2 regions of the Streptomyces sp. NPDC048484 genome follow, and region 2 is predicted to be linked to the other one. Evidence: riboswitches for the same ligand, from Rfam matches in the RefSeq annotation. Region 2 holds a riboswitch; the other holds the start of a gene.

Region 1 (7,242 bases), on a different contig from region 2:
GTGGCCATGTCCGCCGTGCTGAACCTCGTCGGTGCGTTCCTCTCCGTGGAGGTCGCCAAGACCATCTCCGGCGGCATCGTCAACGAAGAGGGCCTCCGCACCGAGGTGATCTTCGCGGCGCTCGTCGGCGCCATTCTGTGGAATCTCCTGACCTGGCTCCTGGGTCTGCCCTCCAGCTCGTCCCACGCCCTCTTCGGCGGCCTGATCGGCGCCGCGGTGATGTCGGCGGGCTGGTCGTCGGTGAACGGGGCGACCGTGATCACCAAGGTCCTGATCCCCGCGGTCGCCGCGCCCCTGGTGGCCGGACTCGCCGCGATGCTCGCCACCCGGCTGACGTACAGGATCAGCAACCGGGCCGGCGAGAAGGCGACTTCCAAGGGCTACCGCGCCGGTCAGATCACCTCCGCGGGGCTGGTCTCACTGGCCCACGGCACGAACGACGCGCAGAAGACCATGGGCATCATCACCCTCGCCCTGGTCACCGGCGGTGTGCTCTCGCCCGGGTCGAATCCTCCCCTGTGGGTCATCGTCTCGGCCGGAATCGCCATCGCGCTCGGCACCTACCTGGGCGGCTGGCGCATCATCCGCACCATGGGCAAGGGCCTCACCGATCTCGCGCCGCCGCAGGGCTTCGCCGCCCAGACCAGTGCCGCGACCGTCATCCTGGCCTCCTCGCACCTCGGCTTCTCCCTCTCCACCACCCAGTCCTGCTCCGGCGCCGTGATGGGCTCGGGCCTGGGCCGCAAGGGTGGTGTCGTCCGCTGGTCGACCGCGACCCGCATGTTCATCGCCTGGGGCCTCACCCTCCCGGCCGCCGGCCTGGTCGGCGCGGGCGCCGAGTTCCTCACCAAGCAGGGCACCTGGGGCATCGTCCTCACCGGCGCGCTGCTGATCGCGGGCTCCGGGGTCATCTGGACCCTGTCCCGCCGCCAGCCCGTCACCGTCGACAACGTCAACGACGAGCCCGCCGGCGTCGTGACCACCGCGATCGCCGCGGTCACCCCGCCTCCCACGGGCACGGGCACGGTCACCACGATCGACGAACTGAAGACCACCATCCCGGGCCCGGACGCCGAGCCCGCCCGTCCGGCCACGGTGTAAGGAACCAACCTCATGAAGATCGACTGGGCAGCCCTCGGCTCCGTGTTCGGAGTCAGCCTCATCGCCACCGTCGCCCTCGTGGGCCTCTTCACCCTCGGCATCGTCGGCCTCTCCAAGCGCGAGTCGGCCGCCTCCCAGGGCGACTCGGCGACCCTCGCGGTCACCGGCGCCTACGCCTGCTTCGCGGCCTGCGCGGCGGCCGTGGCGTACGGGATCTATCTGATCGTCGCCTGACCGGTACGGCCGTCGAGCCGGCCGTACACCCGAGCATCACCGTCCGCCCTGTCGGGGCCGCCTCACCCGCGGTCCCGGCAGGGCGGACGCATGTCCGCGCCCGACGGGACGTCGAACGAGTCCGGCAGGCGCAATTCCTCCTCTTCGTACCGCACGTCACACACGGTGATCGCAAGCCTGTCGTCCAGAGTCCCTCTCCGGCGGGGGAATCCACGCGGGCGACAACCAGCCCGCAAAGAGAGCCTGCTGGTGGATGTGGGCCTCAGCACACTCTCCCTTCGCAGGTCAACAGCAAGTTGACTGGTGTTCTCGGGCCGTGGTGGACTGCCGGGGCCATGTACGACGGCAGAAGAGGAAGCCGGTGCGAATCCGGCGCGGTCCCGCCACTGTTACCGGGGAATCCATCCCCCGGGAGCCAGGAACTCTCGTCGTCGGTCTCGTCGAACCAGGGCGTGGACACCCTGAGTGAGGACAAATCGCCATGCGCGGCCGCCTGTTGTGGACCAGTGTGCCCAGCACGAGGGTTACGAGAGTCAAGAGGGTTACGAGGGTCACGCCCTACGTAGCGGCGGGCTGAACCGGTGCGTGCCGATCGCGACTTCGCGTACGGCGCCGCCGCCGGCCTCCTCGGTGACCTGCTGCTCGGCGATCCCCGCCGGGGGCATCCGGTCGCCGCGTTCGGCCGTGCCGCCGGAGCCGTGGAGCGGGTCCTGTGGCGGGACCACCGGGGATGGGGCGCGCTGCACACCGCCGTGTGCGCGGGCGGCGCCGTCGCCCTCGGCCTGGCCGCCGACCGCTGCGTCCGCACCTCTCGTGCCGCGTCCGTCGCACTGACCGCCGCCGCCACGTGGGCCGTCGTCGGGGGGACCTCCCTCGGGCGGGAGGCCCGGGCCGTCGGCGGGGCACTGGCCGCCGGGGACATCGAGGCGGCCCGCGAGCGGCTGCCGCATCTGTGCGGGCGGGACCCGCAGGCACTGGACGCCGACGGGATCGCCCGGGCCGTCGTCGAGTCGGTCGCCGAGAACACCTCCGACGCCGTGGTGGGCGCCCTGGTGTGGGGCGCGGTCGCGGGCGTACCCGGTCTGGTGGGGTTCCGGGCCGTCAACACGCTGGACGCCATGGTCGGACACAGGTCGGCCCGCCACCGGCGGTACGGCTGGGCCTCGGCGCGGCTCGACGACCTCGCGGGATGGCCCGGGGCCAGGCTGACGGCAGCCCTCGCGGCCGTCGCCGGCGGTGATCCACGGGGAGCGGTCCGCGCCTGGCGTACGGACGCCGCCAAGCATCCGAGCCCCAACGCCGGACCCGTCGAGGCCTCGTTCGCGGGGGCGCTCGGTGTGCGGCTCGGCGGCACGCTCTCGTACGCGGGACGGGTCGAGCACCGGCCGGTCCTCAACGGTCCGGGGCGGGCCGTGCGGGTCGGGGACATCGAACGGTCCGTCCGGCTCTCCGGCCGCGTGAGCCTGCTCGCGCTGGGCGCCGGTGTCGCCGGGCGGCTGCTCGTCACATCGCTCACCAGGAAAGGGCGTACGTCATGAGCGGGAGACTGGGCGGAGGACGCGGAGGACAGGGCACGGGCCCGGGCGGGGGGCTCGGTGGCGGACTGCTCGTCGCCGGTACCACCTCCGACGCGGGCAAGAGCGTGGTGACCGCCGGGATCTGCCGGTGGCTGGCGCGCCGCGGCGTCAAGGTCGCGCCGTTCAAGGCGCAGAACATGTCGCTGAACTCGTTCGTGACGCGGGAGGGCGCCGAGATCGGGCGCGCGCAGGCCATGCAGGCGCAGGCAGCCCGCGTGGAGCCCACCGCGCTCATGAACCCCGTACTGCTCAAACCGGGCAGCGACCGCAGCAGCCAGGTCGTCCTCATGGGCAAGCCCGTGGGCGAGATGAGTGCGCGCGGCTACCACGGCGGCCGCCAGGAGGCGTTGCTCGGGACCGTGCTGGACTGTCTGGCCGAGTTGCGGGGCACGTATGACGCGGTGATCTGTGAGGGGGCGGGCAGTCCCGCCGAGATCAACCTGCGGCGGACGGACATCGTGAACATGGGGATCGCACGGGGCGCGCGGCTGCCCGTGCTCGTGGTGGGCGACATCGACCGCGGCGGCGTCTTCGCCTCCTTCTTCGGGACGGTGGCCCTGCTGTCGCGCGAGGACCAGGAGCTCGTCGCCGGTTTCCTCGTCAACAAGTTCCGCGGGGACGTCTCCCTGCTCGAACCCGGCATCGACATGCTGCACGGGCTCACCGGGCGGCGCACCTACGGCATCCTGCCCTTCCGGCACGGGCTCGGCATCGACGAGGAGGACGGACTGAGGGTCTCTCTACGGGGCTCGGTGCGGGAGTCCGAGGTGACCGCCCCCGTCGGCGAGGACATCCTGCGGGTTGCCGTCTGCGCGATCCCCCTGATGTCCAACTTCACGGACCTCGACGCCCTCGCCGCCGAACCGGGCGTCGTCGTGCGGTTCGTGGACCGGGCCGAGGAGCTGACCGACGCCGACCTGGTCGTCGTACCCGGCACCCGGGGCACGGTCCGGGCCCTGGAGTGGCTGCGGCAGCGCGGCCTCGCCGACGCCCTGGTGCGCAGGGCCGCCGAGGGGCGCCCCGTGCTGGGTATCTGCGGCGGCTTCCAGCTCCTCGGCGAACACATCGAGGACGAGGTCGAGTCGAGGGCCGGCGCCGTCGACGGGCTCGGACTCCTCCCCGTACGTGTGCGGTTCGCGCGGGAGAAGACCCTCACCCGGCCCGTCGGCGAGGCTCTCGGCGAACCTCTGGAGGGATACGAGATCCATCACGGGGTCGCCCAGGTGACGGGCGGGGAGCCGTTCATCTCCGATGGCGACGGACACAGCCTGGACGGCTGCCGGGTCGGCCAGGTCTGGGGTACGCACTGGCACGGCTCCCTGGAGTCGGACGGCTTCCGGCGCGCCTTCCTGCGCGAGGTGGCCGCCGCCGCGGGGCGCCGCTTCGTACCGGCCGCCGACACGTCGTTCGCGAGGCTGCGCGAGGAGCAACTGGACCTGCTCGGCGATCTGATCGAGGAACACACGGACACGGACGCGCTGTGGCGGCTCATCGAGTCCGGCGCGCCGACAGGACTGCCTTTCATTCCACCGGGAGCACCCGCATGAGCACAGTGTTGTTGTTGTCGACCGCCGATACGGATCTGCTGGCGGCCCGTGCCTCCGGCGCCGCGTACCGGATCGGCAATCCGACCCGCGTGGACGTCACGGAGGAGCTTCCCGCACTGGTCGAGGGCGCTGACATCGCCGTCGTACGGCTGCTCGGCGGCAAGCGCGCCTGGGAGGACGGGCTCGCCTTCCTGAAGGCGTCCGGCATCCCGACCGTGCTGCTCGGCGGAGAGGCCGTGCCCGACGCGGAGCTGATGGCCGAGTCGTCCGTGCCGGCCGGTGTCGTCGCGGAGGCGCTGCGCTATCTCGTCGAGGGCGGCTCGGAGAACCTGGCCGAGCTGACCCGCTTCCTCTCCGACACCGTGCTGCTCACGGGCGAGGGCTTCGAAGCGCCGCGCGGGATGCCGGAGTACGGGGTCCACGGCGATCCCGTGATCACCGCGGACCGGCCGACCGTCGCCGTGCTCTACTACCGCGCCCACGAGCTGAGCGGCAACACCGCCTTCGTGGACACCCTCTGCGACGCGATCGAGGCCAAGGGCGCCAACGCCCTGCCCATCTACAGCGGTTCCCTGCGCGGCGCCGGGTCCGGCCTGTACTCGCTGATCGACGGGGCGGACGCGCTGATCACCACCGTCCTCGCCGCCGGCGGCGCGCACGCCTCCGAGGCGTCCGCGGGCGGTGACGAGGAGGCGTGGGACATCAGCGCGCTGCAGACCCTCGACATCCCCTTCCTGCAGGGTCTGTGCCTGACCACGTCGAAGGCCGCCTGGGAGGCGTCCGACGCAGCTCTGTCCCCGATGGACGCGGCGATGCAGGTCGCGATCCCGGAGTTCGACGGACGGCTCATCACGGTCCCGTTCTCCTTCAAGGAGCAGGGACCCGACGACGTGCCGGTGTACGTCGCCGACCCCGAGCGGGCCGCGCGCGTCGCCGGGATCGCCGTGCGGCACGCCCGGTTGCGGCACCGGACCAACGCGGAGAAGAAGCTCGCGGTCGTCTTCACCGCCTATCCGACCAAGCACTCCAGGGTCGGCAACGCGGTCGGCCTCGACACCCCCGCCTCGGCGATCCGGCTCCTCGACACGCTCCGGGACGCCGGGTACGTCGTCGAAGGGCACCCCGACAACGGCGACGAGCTGATCCACCGGCTCATCGCCGCCGGTGGTCACGACGTCGAATGGCTCACCGAGGACCAGCTCGCCGCCGCGCCCGCCCGCGTACCGCTCGCCGACTACCGGGCGTGGTTCGACAAGCTCGACCCCGCTCTGCGCGAGGGGATGCTGGAGACGTGGGGCGAGCCGCCGGGCTCCCTCTACGTGGACGGCGACGACATCGTGCTGGCCTCCCTGCAGTTCGGGAACGTCGTCGTGCTGATCCAGCCGCCGCGCGGCTTCGGCGAGAACCCGATCGCGATCTACCACGACCCGGACATGCCGCCGTCGCACCACTACATGGCGGCTTACCGGTGGCTGGAGAACTCGTCGTCCGACGGCGGGTTCGGCGCCGACGCGATCGTGCACATGGGCAAGCACGGCACGATGGAGTGGCTGCCGGGCAAGGGGCTGGGGCTGAGTGGCGGGTGCGCGCCGGACGCCGTGCTCGGTGACCTGCCCCTCATCTACCCGTTCATCGTCAACGACCCCGGCGAGGGCACCCAGGCCAAGCGCCGCGGACACGCCACGATCGTCGACCACCTCGTGCCGCCGATGGCCCGCGCCGACACCTACGGCGACCTCGCGAAACTGGAGCAGCTCCTCGACGAGTACGCGCTGGTGTCGGACCTGGACCCGACGAAGGCGCCGGCCGTACGGGCCCAGATCTGGACGCTGGTGAAGGCCGCCGAGCTGCACCACGACCTGCATCTCGACGAGCAGCCGGACGACGGCGACTTCGACGCGTTCGTGATGCACGTCGACGGTTATCTGTGCGAGATCAAGGACGTGCAGATCCGCGACGGACTGCACATCCTCGGCGGCGGCCCTCAGGCCGAGGCGCGGGTGAACCTCGTGCTGGCCGTGCTGCGGGCCTCCCAGGTGTGGGGCGGCACGGCGAACGCGCTGCCGGGCCTGCGGGCCTGCCTCGCCCAGCACTTCGGCCTGGTCGAGAAGGAACTGCTGAGCGAGCCCGGCGCGCCGCTGAAGGTGCCGGCCGAGCTGAGCGACCTGGTCGCGGGTCCCTCGCGGACGGCGGCCGACGCGATCGACCTTCTTGAACAGCTGTGCCGCAGGTTCGCGGAGGGCATGGAGGAGGGCGGCTGGGACGTCACCGCCGTGCCGGCCCTCGTACGCGAGGTGCTGGGCAGCGAACTCGCGGACGCCGTCGCGGTGTTGGAGTTCGCCTGCCGCGAGGTGGTGCCCCGGCTGGCCCGGACGACTGACGAGATCGACCACATCCTCCATGCCCTGGACGGCGGTTACATCCCGTCGGGTCCCTCGGGCTCCCCGACGCGCGGACTCGTGAACGTCCTGCCGACCGGGCGCAACTTCTACTCGGTCGACCCCAAGGCGATCCCGTCCAGGCTGAGCTGGGAGGTCGGGCAGGCGCTCGCCGACTCGCTCGTGCAGCGGTATCTGCAGGACACCGGCGCGTACCCGAAGTCCGTCGGCCTCACCGTGTGGGGCACGTCCGCCATGCGTACCCAGGGTGACGACATCGCGGAGATCCTGGCGCTGCTGGGCTGCCGGCCCGTGTGGGACGACGCCTCGCGGCGCGTCACCGGCTTCGAGGTGGTGGGCCTGGAGGAGCTGGGCCGGCCGCGCATCGACGTCACCGTCCGTATC
Region 2 (7,242 bases):
GGGCGCCGTGCCACGGATCAGGACGCGGACAGCTCCGTACGGACCGTACGGGCCGCGGCGACCAGGTTCTCCAGGGACGCGCGGGTCTCGGGCCAGGCACGGGTCTTCAGGCCGCAGTCGGGATTGACCCAGAGGCGTTCGGCGGGGATGGCCTCAAGCCCCTTGCGCAGCAGGGCCGCTGCCTCGTCCGTGCTCGGCACACGGGGGGAGTGGATGTCGTACACACCGGGCCCGGCCTCGCGCGGATAGCCGTGCTCGGCCAGCTCCCGCGCGACCTGCATGTGGGAGCGCGCCGCCTCCAGGCTGATGACGTCGGCGTCGAGGTCGTCGATCGCCTGGACGATGTCCCCGAACTCGGCGTAACACATGTGGGTGTGGATCTGTGTGTCCGGGCGTACGCCGCCGGTGCTGAGCCGGAACGCCTCGGTGGCCCACGCCAGATACTCCGGATGGTCGACGGCTCGCAGGGGCAGTGTTTCGCGCAGGGCGGGTTCGTCGACCTGGATGACGGAAGTCCCGGCCGCCGCAAGGTCGTTCACCTCGTCGCGCAGGGCGAGGGCGACCTGGCGGGCGGTCTCACCGAGGGGCTGGTCGTTGCGGACGAAGGACCAGGCGAGCATGGTGACGGGGCCGGTGAGCATGCCCTTGACCGGTTTGGTGGTGAGCGACTGGGCGTACGTCGTCCAGCGCACCGTCATGGGCTCAGGGCGGGAGATGTCGCCGGCCAGGATCGGCGGGCGGACGTAGCGGGTGCCGTAGGACTGGACCCAGCCGTGCTGGGTGGCGAGGTAACCGGTGAGCTGCTCGGCGAAGTACTGGACCATGTCGTTGCGTTCGGGCTCGCCGTGCACGAGCACGTCGAGGCCGGTCTTCTCCTGGAAGGAGATCACCTCGCCGATCTCGGCCCTGATGCGCTCCTCGTACCCGGCACGGTCGATCCGCCCCGCGCGCAGGTCGGCCCGTGCGGTGCGCAGTTCCGTGGTCTGGGGGAAGGAGCCGATGGTGGTGGTCGGCAGCAGCGGCAGCCCGAGATGGGCGCGCTGCGCGGTGGCGCGTTCCGGGTACGGCAGGGAGCGGCGGACGTCGGCGTCTGTGACGGCGGCGGCGCGGGCTCGTACGGCGGGATCGCGGGTGATCGCCGAGTCGGCGCGGGAGGCCAGGTCGGCCCGGTTGGCGGCGAGTTCGGCTGCGATCGTGTCGGTGCCGCACGCGAGTCCCCTGGCGAGGGTGACGATCTCGGCGGTCTTCTGGCGGGCGAAGGCGAGCCAACGCAGGATCTGCGGCGCGGTGTCGCGCTCGGCGGTGGCGTCGAGAGGGACGTGGAGGAGGGAGCAGGAGGCGGCCACGTCGACCCGGTCGGCCAGCCCGAGCAGGGTGCCGAGGGTGGTGAGGGACCTCTCCAGGTCGTTGACCCAGATGTTGCGGCCGTTGACGACGCCGGCGATCAGGCGTTTGCCGGGCAGGCCGCCCACGGCGGCGAGCGCGTCCAGGTTGGCGGCCGCCGTCTCGGTGAAGTCCAGGGCGAGACCCTCGACCGGGGCCTTGGCCAGCACCGGCAGGGCGGCACCGAGCCGGCCGAAGTAGGAGGCGACCAGGAGCTTCGGGCGGTCGGCCGGGGCGCCGAGGTCGCGGTAGGCGCGGGTCGCGGCGTTCAGCTCGGCGGGTGTGCGGTCCTGCACCAGAGCCGGTTCGTCGAGCTGCACCCACTCGGCGCCTGCGGCGCGCAGATCGGCGAGGATCTCGGCGTACACGGGCAGCAGCCGGTCGAGGAGGGTGAGCGGGTCGAAGTCGGCGGCAACACCCGGCGCCGGCTTGGAGAGCAGCAGATAGGTGACGGGTCCGACGAGGACGGGGCGGGAGTTGAGGCCGAGGGTGATGGCTTCGCGGAGCTCGGCGACCTGCTTGGCGGAGTCCGCCGCGAAGACGGTGTCCGGGCCCAACTCGGGTACCAGGTAGTGGTAGTTGGTGTCGAACCACTTGGTCATTTCCAGCGGCGCCACGTCCTGGGTGCCGCGTGCCATGGCGAAGTAGCCGTCCAGTGCGTCGGCCTCGACGGCGGCGCGGTGGCGTTCGGGGATCGCACCGACCATGACGCTGGCGTCGAGGACATGGTCGTAGTAGGAGAAGTCACCGGTGGGGACCTCGTGGACGCCGGCCGCGGCCAGCTGCTGCCAGTTCGCCCGGCGCAGTTCGGCGGCGGTGGTCCGGAGGGCGTCGGCGCCGACGCGGCCCTTCCAGTAGCCCTCGATCGCCTTCTTCAGTTCCCGGTTCGGGCCTTGGCGGGGGTAGCCGTACACGGTGGCCCGTGCTGCCGCGGCTGCGGACTTCGCTGTCACGGAAATCTCCTTCGCGAGATATCTCCCTGGGATCCCGGGACGGGACGCGAGCGCGAAGGGGTGACGAACCGGCCGGAAACCAAACCGCCTGGCACAGCACGGTCGTCCGCCCGATCTGTACGTCGACCCGCCCACGAGGTCACCGGGATGTCCGCGCACGAGGGGTCGCACGCGGGCAGCGGGCAGGTCTTCGGACTTGCGAGCACGTCCTCCCTACGGAGGACACCTACTGGCCGTCGCTTCCCAGACCCTGTTCGTCGGGTCCAGTGCGTGTGACGGCGGTCGTTCCCGCTCACCGCTGCGGGGCAGTCCCGGATTCCCACCGGGTTCCCTCTTACGACGCGTCCCGCCTGGCGGACGGGGGCGAACCAGCTGCGTCGGCCAGCCTAGGGGGCGGAACCCCTCCGGGGGAAACCCTGCTCGTATGGCGGATGGTGCGGGTCGGGGGAGCAGGGGTGGGGGCAGCGGTCCAGCGGCATCGGAGCGAGGTGATGCGGGCCTCCACGGGGGTATCACACTACCTCCACCGGAACTCACGTCTGTTGGGTGCCAACAGTGCGCGCACAAGCCAGACTTGACGGGGTGTCATGGTCTGCCGGTGATACGATTTCGGGCACATGCCAAGTGGGTTTTCTCCTCGATGATGCCTGCAGCCAAGGGTCCTCCGGGTGGTGATTGCTGCCCGCAGCCGAGGGCGCGCATGGATAGATCCCGGGGGCTGAACTCCAGTCGCTCTAAAGAGAGTCACATGACGAATTTTTGGCAGGATCCGACAGTCTGGGCGCTCGCTGCCGGCGTCCCTGTCGCGACCACGGTCGTCGTTCAGCGAAGGACGATCAGAGCGTTACGCCGTCAGAAACAGAGCCTCGAAGGTTCTATGGGCGAGCAGCGGGGCCGCAACGCTAACCTTGAATCCAGCCTCGAGGGCCTGCGGCGTGGCTACGACGACGTGGTCCGGCAGGCCAAGGAAGAGGCTGAGACCGCCACCAATACCGTACTGAAGTCCGCAATGCAGACGCTCCAGGGCCTCGCGGCGGAGCAGCAGCGGGTCATCTCCGAGCTGCAGAAAAAGCACGGCGATTCGGCCATCCTGCAGGATCTGCTGGACGTCGACCACATGAACGCCCAGTTCAACAGGCGCGCACAGTCCATTGCCGTACTGTGCGGAGGATGGCTTGGCAGGCAGCGGGAGGCGGCATCCGTCTATGACGTGATCCGCGGAGCCATGAGCCGGATCCGGCACTACCAACGCGTCGACGTCCTCTCGCAGGTGGACTCCGCAGTGACCAGTCGCACAGTCGAGCCGATCGCCCTGGCGGTGGCTGAACTGCTCGACAACGCCACCAAATACTCAGCACCCACATCCATGGTCGAGATCAACGTGCGGAGCGTGCCCGCGGGCGTCTGCATTGTGATCGATGACGCAGGTGTCGGGATGAGTGAGGAAGAGAAGACGAACGCCTCGGTCCTCTTGTCCGGTGAGTCCGCGGTGAGCGTCTCCGAGCTCGGCAACCCTCCCAAGTTCGGCTTCGCGGTCATCGGTGCGCTGTGTTCTCGCTTCGGATTCACGGTCGCGATCGACGGCACATCCCCCTACGGGGGCGTCCGGGCAGTGGTGATGATGCCGAAGGATCTACTGACCACCACGCCCGAGCCGAAGAAGCCGAGTGCAGCGCTGACGACCGATCCTGGCCCGAGAAACGGCGGTTCGGTCCCTGCGGAGACAGGCGACGGTCTGCCCAGGCGAAGGAACAAGCGCGCTATGGCACTCGTGACCGGTGATAGGCCCACCTCAACTCCACGGCCTGCCCGGTCGGCCGAGGACAGAGTGGCGGCGATGGGGGCCTTCCAGCATGGCACCCTCGCCGGCCGGAGTCCGGTGGTGTCGGCCGCCGGACTCGACGAGCCCAGTCCCGCCGATGCACACAAAGGAACTGATGCCCCGTGAGTGACGACCTGTCCTGGATGCTCCAGGATGCGCTGGAAATTCCTGGCGCCCTGCACGCAGTCCTGATCTCCGCCGATGGGCTCCAGATGTCCCGCACGGCGGATCTCGGTCGGGATGATGCTGACAAGGTCGCCGCTGCCGTGAGTGGGCTGCAGTCCCTCAGTCGGTCCGTCGGGTTCTTCTGCCGTGACTCCAGTGTGAACTGGCGTCAGACTCTCATCGAGTTCGATGGCGGCTGGGTTTTCCTGAACGCAGCGGGTGGGGGTTCCTATCTTGCCGTGGCAGCGTCCGTCAACGTCGACATGGGCGACATCACCTATCGGATGCAGCAGCTCGTCAGCCGACTGGGCAAGGCAATGTCGACCGGCCGCCGCGAAGACACGGTCGCTGCTCATGACTGACAGCAGCCGTTCTGAGCCCGAACCCGAAGCCGGAGAGTTAGTCCGGCCCTACGTCATCACCCGCGGCCGCACCCTGCCCACCGAGAACGAGTTCTCGCTCATCACCCTCATCACCACGGCCACCGACCAGCGACAGCGTCCCCAACGGCTCTCCCCTGAGGAGCAGCAGGTCCTGGAGATGTGCTCAAGCGGCTACCTCTCGGTTGCTGAGATCGCCGCGCACTCCCAGCACCCTCTCGGTGTCGTCAAAGTTCTGCTCAGTTCCCTCGCCGAGGGGGGCTACCTGATCACCCGTGCGCCAGTGCCCTCGGCTTCGCTCGCCGACAGAAATCTTCTTCAGGAGGTGCTCGATGGTCTCAGGACCCTCTCTGGCTGAGGACGCATACGTGCGCAGCGGTTCGGAGCAGACCGCGGTCAAGGTCCTGGTCGTCGGGCACTTCGCTGTCGGCAAGACCACCTTGATCGGCTCCCTCTCCGAAATCACGCCGCTGTCCACCGAGGAGCACATGACGAGCTTCTCCGAGACGGTGGACGACCTCAAGGGCGTACAGGGGAAGACCACCACCACCGTCGCCCTGGACTTCGGCCGCCTGACACTCAGTGAGCGCATCGTGCTCTACCTGTTCGGGTCACCGGGACAGCAGCGGTTCGTCGATCTGTGGGACGACATGGCCCGCGGAGCGCTCGGGGCTCTGGTCCTGGTGGATCCCGCGCGGCTGGAAGACAGCTTCGATGTGATGGATCTGATCGAAACCTACGGGCTCGACTTCGCTGTCGCCATCAACCAGTTCGACGGCAACGCGGAACACACAGCCGAAGCGGTTCGCGAAGCGCTCGACCTGCTGCCCGACACACCGGTCGTCACCATCGACGCACGCGATAAAGAGTCGTCGGTGAACGCACTGATCACCCTGGTCCGCTACCTGCAGAAACGCGCCGCTCTGGAGCACGCATGACAACGCCCTCCGTACCTCCGCCCGGCTGCCCCGCGCACGGCAGCGGCCAGCGCATACCCCTGCACACACCGGAGTTCGCTGCTGACCCGCACGCGTACTACCGGTACATGCACCAGTTCGGTCCCACCGCGCCCGTCACCATCGCACCCGGCGTGGAGGCGACCCTCGTGACGGACTACAACGCAGCACTCGAACTGCTGCAGGACCCGATTACCTTCGGCAAGGACTCACGCCGGTGGCGCGCCCGCAACGAAGGCCGCATCAGCCCCGACAGCCCTGTGCTGCCCTTGCTGGACTATCGGCCCAACGCCATGTTCACGGACGGCGCCGAGCATCAGCGACTGCGCCAGGCCATCACCGAGAGCTTCTCCCGCATCAGCAACAACCGGCTGAGCAAGATCGTCAAGCAGGCCGCACTCTTCCTCATCAACCAGTTCAGCGCCCGCGGCTCGGCTGACCTGCTCAACGACTACGCCAAGCAGCTCCCCCTGTACGTGTTCAACGAACTCTTCGGCTGCCCGGCAGAGATCGGCGACCGGGTGCTGTTCGGCATCTCCGGCATGTTCGACGGAGTCAACGCCGAACAGGCCAGCCAGGTCTTGGTCCAGGCTGTCGGCGAACTGGTGGCGTTGAAGCGGGCCCAACCGGGTGAAGACATCACGTCCTACCTGATGCAGCATCCCGCGCAGCTGACCAACGAGGAGCTGGTCCACACCCTGGTACTGCTCCTCGGTGCAGGCGGCGAGCCGGAAGGCAACCTCCTCGGCAACGGCTTCTACACCATGCTGACCAATGAGCACTACGCCCGCAACGGACAGTTCGACAAAGCACTCGACGAGACCCTGTGGCGCAACCCGCCCATGTCCAACTACGCGCCGCACTACCCGGTCGCCGATACGGACGTAGCGGGAGACAAAGTTCATGCCGGTGAGCTGGTGCTGGTGAGTTTCGGTGCCGCCAACACGGCACTGGCGGACCGGGGGGCCGACACCCGCGGACACCTCGCCTGGAGTGCAGGCCCGCACTCATGCCCATCCAAGGAGCCCGCCTGGCTCATCGCCGCGACGGGCCTTGAAGCACTGTTCAACGCGCTGCCCGACGTCGAACTCGCGGTCCCCGCGGACAGCCTTGTTTGGCGGCCCGGCCCGTTCAACCGTGCCCTGGCATCCCTGCCCGTTCGTTTCGGTGCGGTCACGCCGCGTCCCGCGGCTCAGCCCCAGCGGCCGGCGGTGCCACAGCACGATCACGTGCAGCATCCCGTCACCCCCGAGCCGGTGGCATCGCAGCCCTCAACTGGCAAGCCGGGGAGGAGCGGCTGGAGTGGCTTTGTGAAGTGGCTGACGGGACAGTAGCCGAAAACGCCCTGTGATGCAGGCGACACAGTCAGTTGTTGTCGCTTGCATGACAGTGTAACCACTGGGGTAGGACTGCGCGGAGTGTCTGGGTTGTCTCAAGGTGAAGGAGAGATAGTGGGACCCGCAACAACCTCCGCACAAGGTTCTGTCGTCACGCTGCCTGGCCAACGGCGCAGTGCTTTCAGCAGAAGAAATCCATCCATAAGCGCCGGCCCCGGCAGAACACGCAGTCGGATACCCGCCTTG

What was found. A riboswitch is a leader RNA that binds a small molecule or an ion and turns the genes downstream of it on or off. The one in region 2 is predicted to bind cobalamin.
Region 1: linked by a shared signal. The riboswitch ahead of AB0D14_RS32325 (cobalamin biosynthesis protein) and the one ahead of metE (5-methyltetrahydropteroyltriglutamate--homocysteine S-methyltransferase) in region 2 are both predicted to bind cobalamin.

The regions. Positions count from the first base shown of each region.
Region 1 is NZ_JBEZJY010000038.1:61,596-68,837, forward strand. It holds gene AB0D14_RS32315 (inorganic phosphate transporter) at 1-1,101, shown strand, start outside; gene AB0D14_RS32320 (hypothetical protein) at 1,114-1,335, shown strand; cobalamin riboswitch at 1,647-1,780, shown strand; gene AB0D14_RS32325 (cobalamin biosynthesis protein) at 1,917-2,873, shown strand; gene AB0D14_RS32330 (cobyric acid synthase) at 2,870-4,459, shown strand; gene cobN (cobaltochelatase subunit CobN) at 4,456-7,242, shown strand, end outside.
Region 2 is NZ_JBEZJY010000022.1:30,198-37,439, forward strand. It holds gene metE (5-methyltetrahydropteroyltriglutamate--homocysteine S-methyltransferase) at 18-2,336, opposite strand; cobalamin riboswitch at 2,521-2,673, opposite strand; gene AB0D14_RS22620 (ATP-binding protein) at 3,085-4,284, shown strand; gene AB0D14_RS22625 (roadblock/LC7 domain-containing protein) at 4,281-4,685, shown strand; gene AB0D14_RS22630 (DUF742 domain-containing protein) at 4,678-5,061, shown strand; gene AB0D14_RS22635 (ATP/GTP-binding protein) at 5,036-5,641, shown strand; gene AB0D14_RS22640 (cytochrome P450) at 5,638-6,993, shown strand.